2 regions of the Comamonas sp. MYb21 genome follow, and region 2 is predicted to be linked to the other one. Evidence: riboswitches for the same ligand, from Rfam matches in the RefSeq annotation. Region 2 holds a riboswitch; the other holds the start of a gene.
What was found. A riboswitch is a leader RNA that binds a small molecule or an ion and turns the genes downstream of it on or off. The one in region 2 is predicted to bind S-adenosylhomocysteine.
Positions count from the first base shown of each region.

Region 1: another riboswitch for S-adenosylhomocysteine. It lies ahead of metH (methionine synthase); the one in region 2 lies ahead of ahcY (adenosylhomocysteinase).

Region 1 is NZ_JBBGZC010000009.1:93,242-97,641, forward strand. Features, by position in the region: gene metH (methionine synthase) at 40-2,793, opposite strand; S-adenosyl-L-homocysteine riboswitch at 2,829-2,940, opposite strand; gene gltS (sodium/glutamate symporter) at 3,166-4,400, shown strand, end outside.
Region 2 is NZ_JBBGZC010000003.1:334,020-338,419, reverse strand. Features, by position in the region: gene ahcY (adenosylhomocysteinase) at 68-1,498, opposite strand; S-adenosyl-L-homocysteine riboswitch at 1,572-1,670, opposite strand; gene WH367_RS06530 (response regulator) at 1,689-2,393, opposite strand; gene cobG (precorrin-3B synthase) at 2,506-3,771, shown strand; gene WH367_RS06520 (precorrin-8X methylmutase) at 3,771-4,400, shown strand; gene cobI (precorrin-2 C(20)-methyltransferase) at 4,390-4,400, shown strand, end outside.

The sequences.
Region 1 (4,400 bases), on a different contig from region 2:
TCTTAGTTTGTATTTCCGTTTTACAGCCATGGCTTGTATTTACGCCAAATTCGGCGCCAGCGCCCGGCGCAGCACTTCGATGTCCATGCCCCGGCGCTGGGCCATATCGGCCAGCTGGTCTTCGCCGATTTCGCCGACATTGAAGTAGACAGCTTCGGGGTAGCCCAGGTAGAAGCCGCTGACGCTGGAGGCGGGGAACATCGCCAGGCTCTCGGTGAGGTGCATGCCGATGTCGGCGGCATCCAGCGCCTTGAACAGGTCGATCTTGGCGGTGTGGTCCGGGCAGGCGGGGTAGCCGGGGGCGGGGCGCACGCCCTGGTATTTTTCCTTGATCAGTTCCTCGTTGCTCAGCTGCTCATCGGCGGCATAGCCCCACAGGTCTTGGCGCACGCGCAGGTGCAGGCATTCGGCAAAGGCTTCGGCCAGGCGGTCGGCCAGGGCCTTGAACATGATGCCGCTGTAGTCGTCCAGCGCGGCTTCAAATTCCTTGTCCTTTTTCTCGGCACCGATACCGGCCGTGACCGCAAACAGGCCGGCGTAATCGCCCATGCCCGATTCCTTGGGGGCGACAAAGTCGGCCAGGCAGCGGCTGGGGCGCATCACGCTGTCCACCGCCTGCTTCTCGGTTTGCTGGCGCATGCCGTACCAGGTCAGCAGCTCGGTGCTGCGCGACTCGTCGGTGTAGAACACGATGTCGTCGCCCACGCGGTTGGCAGGGAACAGGCCCATCACGCCATTGGCCTGCAGCCAGCGGCCTTCGATGATCTTCTTGAGCATGGCCTGGGCATCGGCCAGCACCTTGCGCGCCTCCACACCGACGACCTCGTCGTCCAGGATGGCAGGGTACGGGCCGGCCAGGTCCCAGGTCTGGAAGAACGGGCCCCAGTCGATGTACTGGGCGATCTCGGCCAGGTCAAAGTTCTTGAACACGCGGCGGCCCAGCATGCGGGGCGTGACGGGCGGGTGCGCGGCAAAATCCACCGGGGTGGCATTGGCGCGGGCCTGGGCCAGGGTCCACAGCGGGGTCTTTTTCTTGTTGGCGTGCTGGGTGCGCACCTTGTCGTAGTCGGCCTCCACCTCTTGCAGGTAGCGGTCCTTGTTCTCGCCCAGCAGGCTCTGGGCCACGCTCACGCTGCGCGAGGCATCGGGCACGTAAAGCACGGGGCCTTCGTACTTGGGGGCGATCTTCACGGCCGTGTGCACGCGCGAGCAGGTGGCGCCGCCAATCAGCAGCGGAATCTTCTTGATGCGGAAATAGTCGTCCTTGTGCATCTCACCGGCCACATACTGCATCTCTTCGAGGCTGGGCGTGATCAGACCCGACAGGCCAATGATGTCCGCGCCTTCTGCCTTGGCCCGGGCCAGGATCTCGTGGCAGGGCACCATCACGCCCATGTTGATGACCTCGAAGTTATTGCACTGCAGCACCACGGTGACGATGTTCTTGCCGATGTCATGCACATCGCCCTTGACGGTGGCGATGACGATCTTGCCCTTGCTCGAGACATCCATGCCCGCCGCTTCCTGCTGGCGCTTTTCCTCTTCGATATAGGGCACCAGATGGGCCACGGCCTGCTTCATCACGCGGGCCGACTTGACCACCTGGGGCAGGAACATCTTGCCGGCGCCAAACAGGTCGCCGACGATGTTCATGCCGTCCATCAGCGGGCCTTCGATCACATGCAGCGGGCGCCCGCCGCCTTGCACCACGATGGCCTGGTAGGCCTCTTCGGTGTCTTCGGTGATGAAGTCGGTGATGCCATGCACCAGCGCATGCGACAGGCGCTCGTTCACGGTCTTGGGGCTGTCGGGCGTGCCGCGCCATTCCAGCTTCTTGCTGTCGTCCTTGGCGCCGCTCTTGGCGCTGTCGGCCACTTCGACCAGGCGCTCGCCGGCGTCTGGGCGGCGGTTGAACACCACGTCTTCGACGCGCTCGCGCAGCACCGGCTCCAGGTCGTCATAGACGCCGACCATGCCGGCGTTGACGATGCCCATGTCCATGCCCGCCTGGATCGCGTGGTACAGGAACACGGTGTGGATCGCCTCGCGCACCGGGTCGTTGCCCCGGAACGAGAACGACACGTTGGACACGCCGCCGCTCACCTTGGCGCCGGGCAGGTTCTGCTTGATCCAGCGCGTGGCCTCGATGAAGTCCACGCCGTAGTTGTTGTGCTCTTCGATGCCGGTGGCCACGGCAAAGATGTTGGGGTCGAAGATGATGTCCTCGGGCGGGAAACCGACCTCGTCAACCAGGATGCGGTAGGCGCGCTCGCAGATCTCGATCTTGCGCTCGTAGGTATCGGCCTGGCCCTTTTCGTCAAAGGCCATGACCACGGCAGCGGCGCCATAGCGCTTGACCAGGCGCGCATGCTTCTTGAACTCGTCCACGCCCTCTTTCATCGAGATGGAGTTGACGATGCCCTTGCCCTGGATGCAGCGCAGGCCCGCCTCGATCACCTCCCATTTGGAGCTGTCGACCATGATGGGCACGCGGGCGATATCGGGCTCGGAGGCGATCAGGTTCAGAAAACGCACCATCGCGGCCTTGCTGTCGAGCATGGCCTCGTCCATGTTGACATCGATCACCTGGGCGCCGTTTTCCACCTGCTGGCGCGCAACGGCCAGCGCCTCTTCGTACTGCTCATTCAGGATCAGGCGCGCAAAGGCCTTGGAGCCCGTCACATTGGTGCGTTCGCCCACGTTGACAAACAGGCTGTCCTCGCCAACAAACACGGGCTCCAGGCCCGACAGGCGCATGGGAGGAACGGAAACGGGGGCAGCAGACGCGGACATGGGGCTCACCTGTGAAAACCAGAAAACAGAGACAGAACAGGTGAGCGCCGTTGATGCGGGCCATGCCGTGCATGCCCGTCGACCTGCCCCAAGCCTGACAGGCCTGCGATGGGGTACCACCGGCCTGCTGCAGCGCTCCTTGGGACAAGGCCCTGCATTTTAAGCCAGGCCGGCCGCTGGAGCACAGGCAGGGGGACTTGTCCATAGCCGCAAACACCACTCACCGTTGTTGGTTATAGCCCTATTCAATCAGACGATGCTTCGGCATTCACCCATATTGCAGCGCTTTGCCGGCAAAAAACACCAACCCATAGTCAACACCGGCTTTCTGTTTTCAAACAGGTCCAGGCCTGCTCTTTGAGGAGAATTCCCTTGCATCTGAGTTTCAGTGCTTACTACACCCTGATCTTTGCCGTCCTCGTGCTCTTGCTGGGCAAGTGGCTGACGCGGCATATCCGCTTTCTGCGCGACTTCAATATCCCCGAGCCCGTCTCCGGCGGCCTGGTGGTGGCAGCCATCATCTTTGCGCTGCACCAGGCCACCGGCCTGACCCTCGCCTTTGCCAACGCTATGCAGACCAGCTTCATGCTGGTGTTCTTCTCGTCGATCGGGCTGAGCGCCAACTTTGCCAAGCTGCGTGAGGGCGGCATGGGCCTGGTGGTGTTTCTGGGCGTGATCGTCGCGTTTATCTTTGTGCAAAACGGTGTCGGCGTGGGCCTGGCCACCCTGCTGGGGCTGGACCCGCTCATTGGCCTGGTCGCGGGCTCGATCACCTTGCTGGGCGGCCACGGTACCGCTGGCGCCTGGGGCTCGGTGCTGGAGAACCAATACGGCCTGAGCGGCGCCACCGCGCTGGGCATTGCCTGCGCCACCTTTGGCCTGGTCATCGGCGGCCTGCTGGGCGGCCCCCTGGCCAAGCGCCTCATTACCCGCCACCAGCTGGCCCAGCCACGCACGCTGACTGAGAAAGAAGTAAGCGAACACACCGAAAACAACGACAGCAGCCAGGTCGCCAATTTCGAGACGCCCAATACCGCCCCGCGCCTGATCACTGCCGAGGCCGCCATCGAGACCCTGGCGCTGTTTGCCGGCTGCCTGGCCTTTGCCGAGTTCATGACCAGCGTCACCCAGGGCACGATACTGCAGCTGCCCACCTTTGTCTGGGCGCTGGGCGGCGGCGTGGTGATCCGCAATGTGCTGGACTACGGCTTTGGCTTCAAGGTGTTTGACCGCGCCATCGATGTGTTTGGCAACGCCGGCCTGTCGATCTACCTGGCCATTGCGCTGCTGTCACTCAAGCTCTGGGAGCTGGCCGATCTGGCCGGGCCGCTGATGCTCATCCTGGCCGTGCAGACGGTGGCGCTGGCGCTGTTTGCCGTCTTCATCACCTTCCGCACGATGGGCCGCAACTACGATGCCGCCGTGCTGGCCGCCGGCCACTGCGGCTTTGGCATGGGCGCCACGCCCACGGCTGTGGCCAATATGCAGGCCATCACCAGCCAGTACGGGCCCTCGCACAAGGCCTTCCTGATCGTGCCGCTGGTGGGCGCGTTCTTTATCGACATCATCAATGCCTTTGTGCTGCAGCTGATGATTGCCTGGCTGCG
Region 2 (4,400 bases):
GCCCAACAGGGCTGCAGCGCCTAGCGGCACACAAGGGTGTCACCAGGCGCTGGGATTACCGCTCAAGTTAGTAGCGGTAGGTTTCGGGCTTGTACGGGCCTTCCTTCTTCACACCGATGTAGTCCGCTTGCGCCTGGGTCAGCTCGGTCAGCTGGGCGCCGACCTTCTTCAGGTGCAGGCGTGCGACCTTCTCGTCCAGCACCTTGGGCAGCACATAGACCTTGCCCACTTCGTAGGCGTCGGGGCGGGTGAACAGCTCGATCTGCGCCAGGGTCTGGTTGGCAAAGGAGTTGGACATCACAAAGCTGGGGTGGCCGGTGGCGCAACCCAGGTTCACCAGTCGGCCCTTGGCCAGCAGGATGATCTTCTTCCCATCGGGGAAGGTGATGTGGTCGACCTGCGGCTTGATCTCCTCCCACTCGTACTTCTCGATCGATGCGACATCGATTTCGTTGTCGAAGTGACCGATGTTGCAGACGATGGCCTCGTCCTTCATCGCGACCATGTGCTCGTGGCGGATGATGTCCTTGTTGCCGGTGGTGGTCACGAAGATATCGCACTTGTCAGCGGCGTACTCCATGGTCACGACCTTGTAGCCTTCCATCGCCGCTTGCAGGGCGTTGATCGGGTCGATCTCGGTCACCCAGACTTGCGCGCGCAGCGCAGTCAGCGCCTGGGCGCAGCCCTTGCCCACGTCACCGTAGCCAGCCACCACAGCCACCTTGCCGGCGATCATCACATCGGTGGCTCGCTTGATGCCGTCCACCAGCGATTCGCGGCAGCCGTAGAGGTTGTCGAACTTGGACTTGGTCACCGAGTCGTTGACGTTGATCGCGCGGAACAGCAGCGAGCCGTTGGCCGACATTTCGTTCAGGCGGTGCACGCCAGTGGTGGTCTCTTCGGTCACGCCCATGATCTGGGCCGACTTGCGGCTGTACCAGGTCGCATCCACCGCCAGCTTGGCCTTGATCGCAGCAAACACGATCTTTTCTTCTTCGCTGCCGGGGTTGGCCAGCACGGAGATGTCCTTCTCGGCCTTCTTGCCCAGGTGCATCAGCATGGTGGCATCGCCGCCGTCGTCCAGGATCATGTTCGGGCCTTCGCCTTCGGTGCCCTTGGCGCCGAATTCAAAGATCGCGTGGGTGTAGTCCCAGTAGTCCTTGAGCGACTCGCCCTTGATCGCGTACACGGGCACGCCGGTCTCGGCGATGGCGGCAGCGGCGTGGTCCTGGGTCGAGAAGATGTTGCACGAGGCCCAGCGCACTTGGGCGCCCAGCGCAGTCAGCGTCTCGATCAGCACAGCGGTCTGGATGGTCATGTGCAGCGAGCCGGTGATGCGCGCGCCCTTCAAGGGCTGGGCAGCGGCGAACTCTTCACGCACGGCCATCAGGCCAGGCATTTCGGTTTCGGCGATCTTGATTTCCTTGCGGCCCCAAGCGGCCAGGGAAATATCGGTAATCGCGGAGTCAGCGGGATTGAAGCGAACAGCAGCGTTCATGGTTTTCTCCAAAAATTGAATGAAAAACCACGTTCCGCGGAAGAAGGGAAGGACCATCTCACCGCACAGAAAGCGTGGGTGAGCGTCGTTGCGAGATGAAATCCGAGCCTCACGCCCCATGGTGGTCTGGCGCCTGGCCAGACTGGGAAACGCTGCAACGCTCCTCGGATGGAGTGCGATTATAAGGGCATCAGCCCTGTAACCCCACCAGGCGGTAGCCCACTTGAAGCTCGGTAAGCAGATGGCGGGGCTGGGCCGGCTCGGCCTCGATCTTCTGGCGCAGGTTGGCCATGTGCACGCGCAGGTAGTGCGGCCGGTCCAGGTACTCCGGCCCCCAGACCTGCAGCAGCAGCTGGCGGTGCGTCAGCACCCGGCCCTGGCCGGCGATCAGCGCCGCCAGCAGCCGGAATTCGATCGGCGTCAGGTGCACGGCAGCGCCCGCCTGGCGCACTTCGTGCGTGGCCAGGTCCACCTCCACATCGCCAAAGTGCACCGTGCTGCCGGGCTGCTCGCCGCCACTGCGCTGGCTGCGGCGCAGCATCACGCGCAGGCGCGCCAGCAGCTCGGGCACGCCAAAGGGTTTGCTCAGGTAGTCATCCGCGCCCGCATCGAGCGCCGCCACTTTCTCGTCCTCCTGGTCGCGGGCCGAGAGCACCAGCACCGGCAGGCCGCTCCAGCCGCGCAGCTCGGCGATCAACGTCTTGCCATCGGCATCGGGCAGGCCCAGGTCCAGCACCAGCGCATCGGGCTGGCGGCTGGCCGCCTCGATCAGGCCACGCCTTGCGCTGTCGGCCTCGAAGACCTGCCAGCCTTCGTCCTCCATGGCCAGACGCACAAAGCGGCGGATATGCGGATCATCGTCCACCAAGAGGATGCGGGGGGCAGCAAGCGTCATGCGCCCGATTGTGACAAAAAACCGGGGTGGTTTGCGCCTGCTGCCCGGCGGCAAGCGGGCACTTCGCTACACTTCAGCACCCCGGCATTGCGACTGCGCTGCCGCCTGCTCCATGTTTGCCACCCCACCCTCTCCCCTTCCACAGACCCAAGGCTGGTGCCCTGGCGCCTGGCAGCCCATGGCTTCTGGCGATGGGCTGGTGGTGCGGGTGCGCCCACCGCTGGGCAGGTTGTCGGCCGCGCAGGCGCTGCGCTTGGCCGAGCTGGCCAGCGAGCATGGCGCCGGCCTGCTGGAGCTCACCAGCCGCGCCAATATCCAGCTGCGCGGTGTCGCCCCCAATCAGCACGGCGCGCTGCTGGCGGCCCTGGCCGCCCAGGGCCTGCTCGATGGCGATGCGCGCCAGGAGCGGCTGCGCAACCTAGTCATCGACCCGCTGTGCCAGCCCGCTGACGGCGTACTCGCGCTGGCCGAGGCCTTGCAGCAGGCACTGCTGGCCGATACCGCGCTGGAGGGCCTGCCTGCCAAATTTGGTGTCTCACTAGCCAGCGGCCGCCATGGCGGCCTGGCCGAGGTCGCGGCCGATGTGCAATTGGTTCGCGATGGTGCCCAAGGCTGGCTGCTGCAGGTGCCCGGCTACCCCATCGCCTGGCGGGCAGACACCCCCCTACTCAGCGTGCAAGCCGCCCTGGCACTGGCCCGCTGGTGCGCGGAGCAGGCGCGCGCGCGGCGTGCGGCCGGCGAACACCCCGGCCGCCTGCCCCAGCTGCTGCGCCAGGCGCAAGCCCATCCAGGCGCACTGCCACCGCTGGCGCTGCCCGCTGGCCTGCATGAAGCGCCCCCATACCTGCCCGCAGCGAGCCAGCCAAAACCGGGCTGGCAGTGCGGTCTTGGCCTGTTGGTGGCCGCACCACTGGGCCGGGTTGCTGCCAGTGCGCTGGCGCGCCTGGCACGCAGCGGCATCACGGGCCTGCGGCTGACACCCTGGCGCATGCTGCTGGTCGAAGGCCTTGCGCCCCAGGGCATGCCAGGGGCGGGCTTGACCGAGCACGACCACTGGATCTGCGACGCGCAAGATGCGCGGCTGCGCGTCTCGGCCTGCAGCGGCGCGCCCGGTTGCCGCCAAGCCTTGGCCCCCACGCAGGATCTGGCGCTGGCCCTCGCCCCCCATGTGCCCGAGGGCGCGCACCTGCATGTCTCGGGCTGCAGCAAAGGCTGCGCACGCCAGCTGCCCGCCACTGTCACCTTGGTGGCCCAAGCGGGCGGCGATGGTCCCGTCTATGGGCGCGGCCGCCATGCCACGGCCCAGGCCGTCCCCGATTCCCGCTGGAGCGCGCGCAGTCTGCGCGACAATCCCGGGCTGTTGTTTGAAGAAATGTAATGGTTCATACCTACGAAACCAATGGCGCCGAGATCTACCGGCAGTCCTTCGCCACCATTCGCCGCGAGGCCGATCTGCAGCGCTTCACCCCCGGTGAGGAGCGCGTGGCGGTGCGCATGATCCATGCCGCCGGCATGGTGGAGCTGGCCGCGCATGTGCAGTTCTCCGCTGGCGCGGTCGCAGCAGGCCAGCGCGCGCTGGAGGCCGGCGCGCCCGTGCTCTGCGATGTGCGCATGGTCAGCGAAGGCATTACCCGCTCGCGCCTGCCCGCTGGCAACCCGGTGATCTGCACCTTGCACGAGCCCGCTGTGGCCGAGCTGGCGCAGCAAATGAACAATACCCGCAGCGCTGCGGCGCTGGAGCTGTGGCGCCCGCACCTGGCCGGCGCCGTAGTGGCCATCGGCAATGCGCCGACCGCCCTCTTCCACCTGCTCAACATGCTGCAGGACCCAAGCTGCCCCCGCCCTGCGGCCATCATTGGCTTTCCGGTCGGTTTTATCGGCGCGGCCGAGTCCAAAGAGGCGCTGATGCAGGATCTGCCGGTGCCGGCGATGATCGTGCGCGGGCGCCTGGGCGGCTCGGCGATGACCGTGGCCGCCGTCAATGCCATGGCCAGCCATGTTGAATAA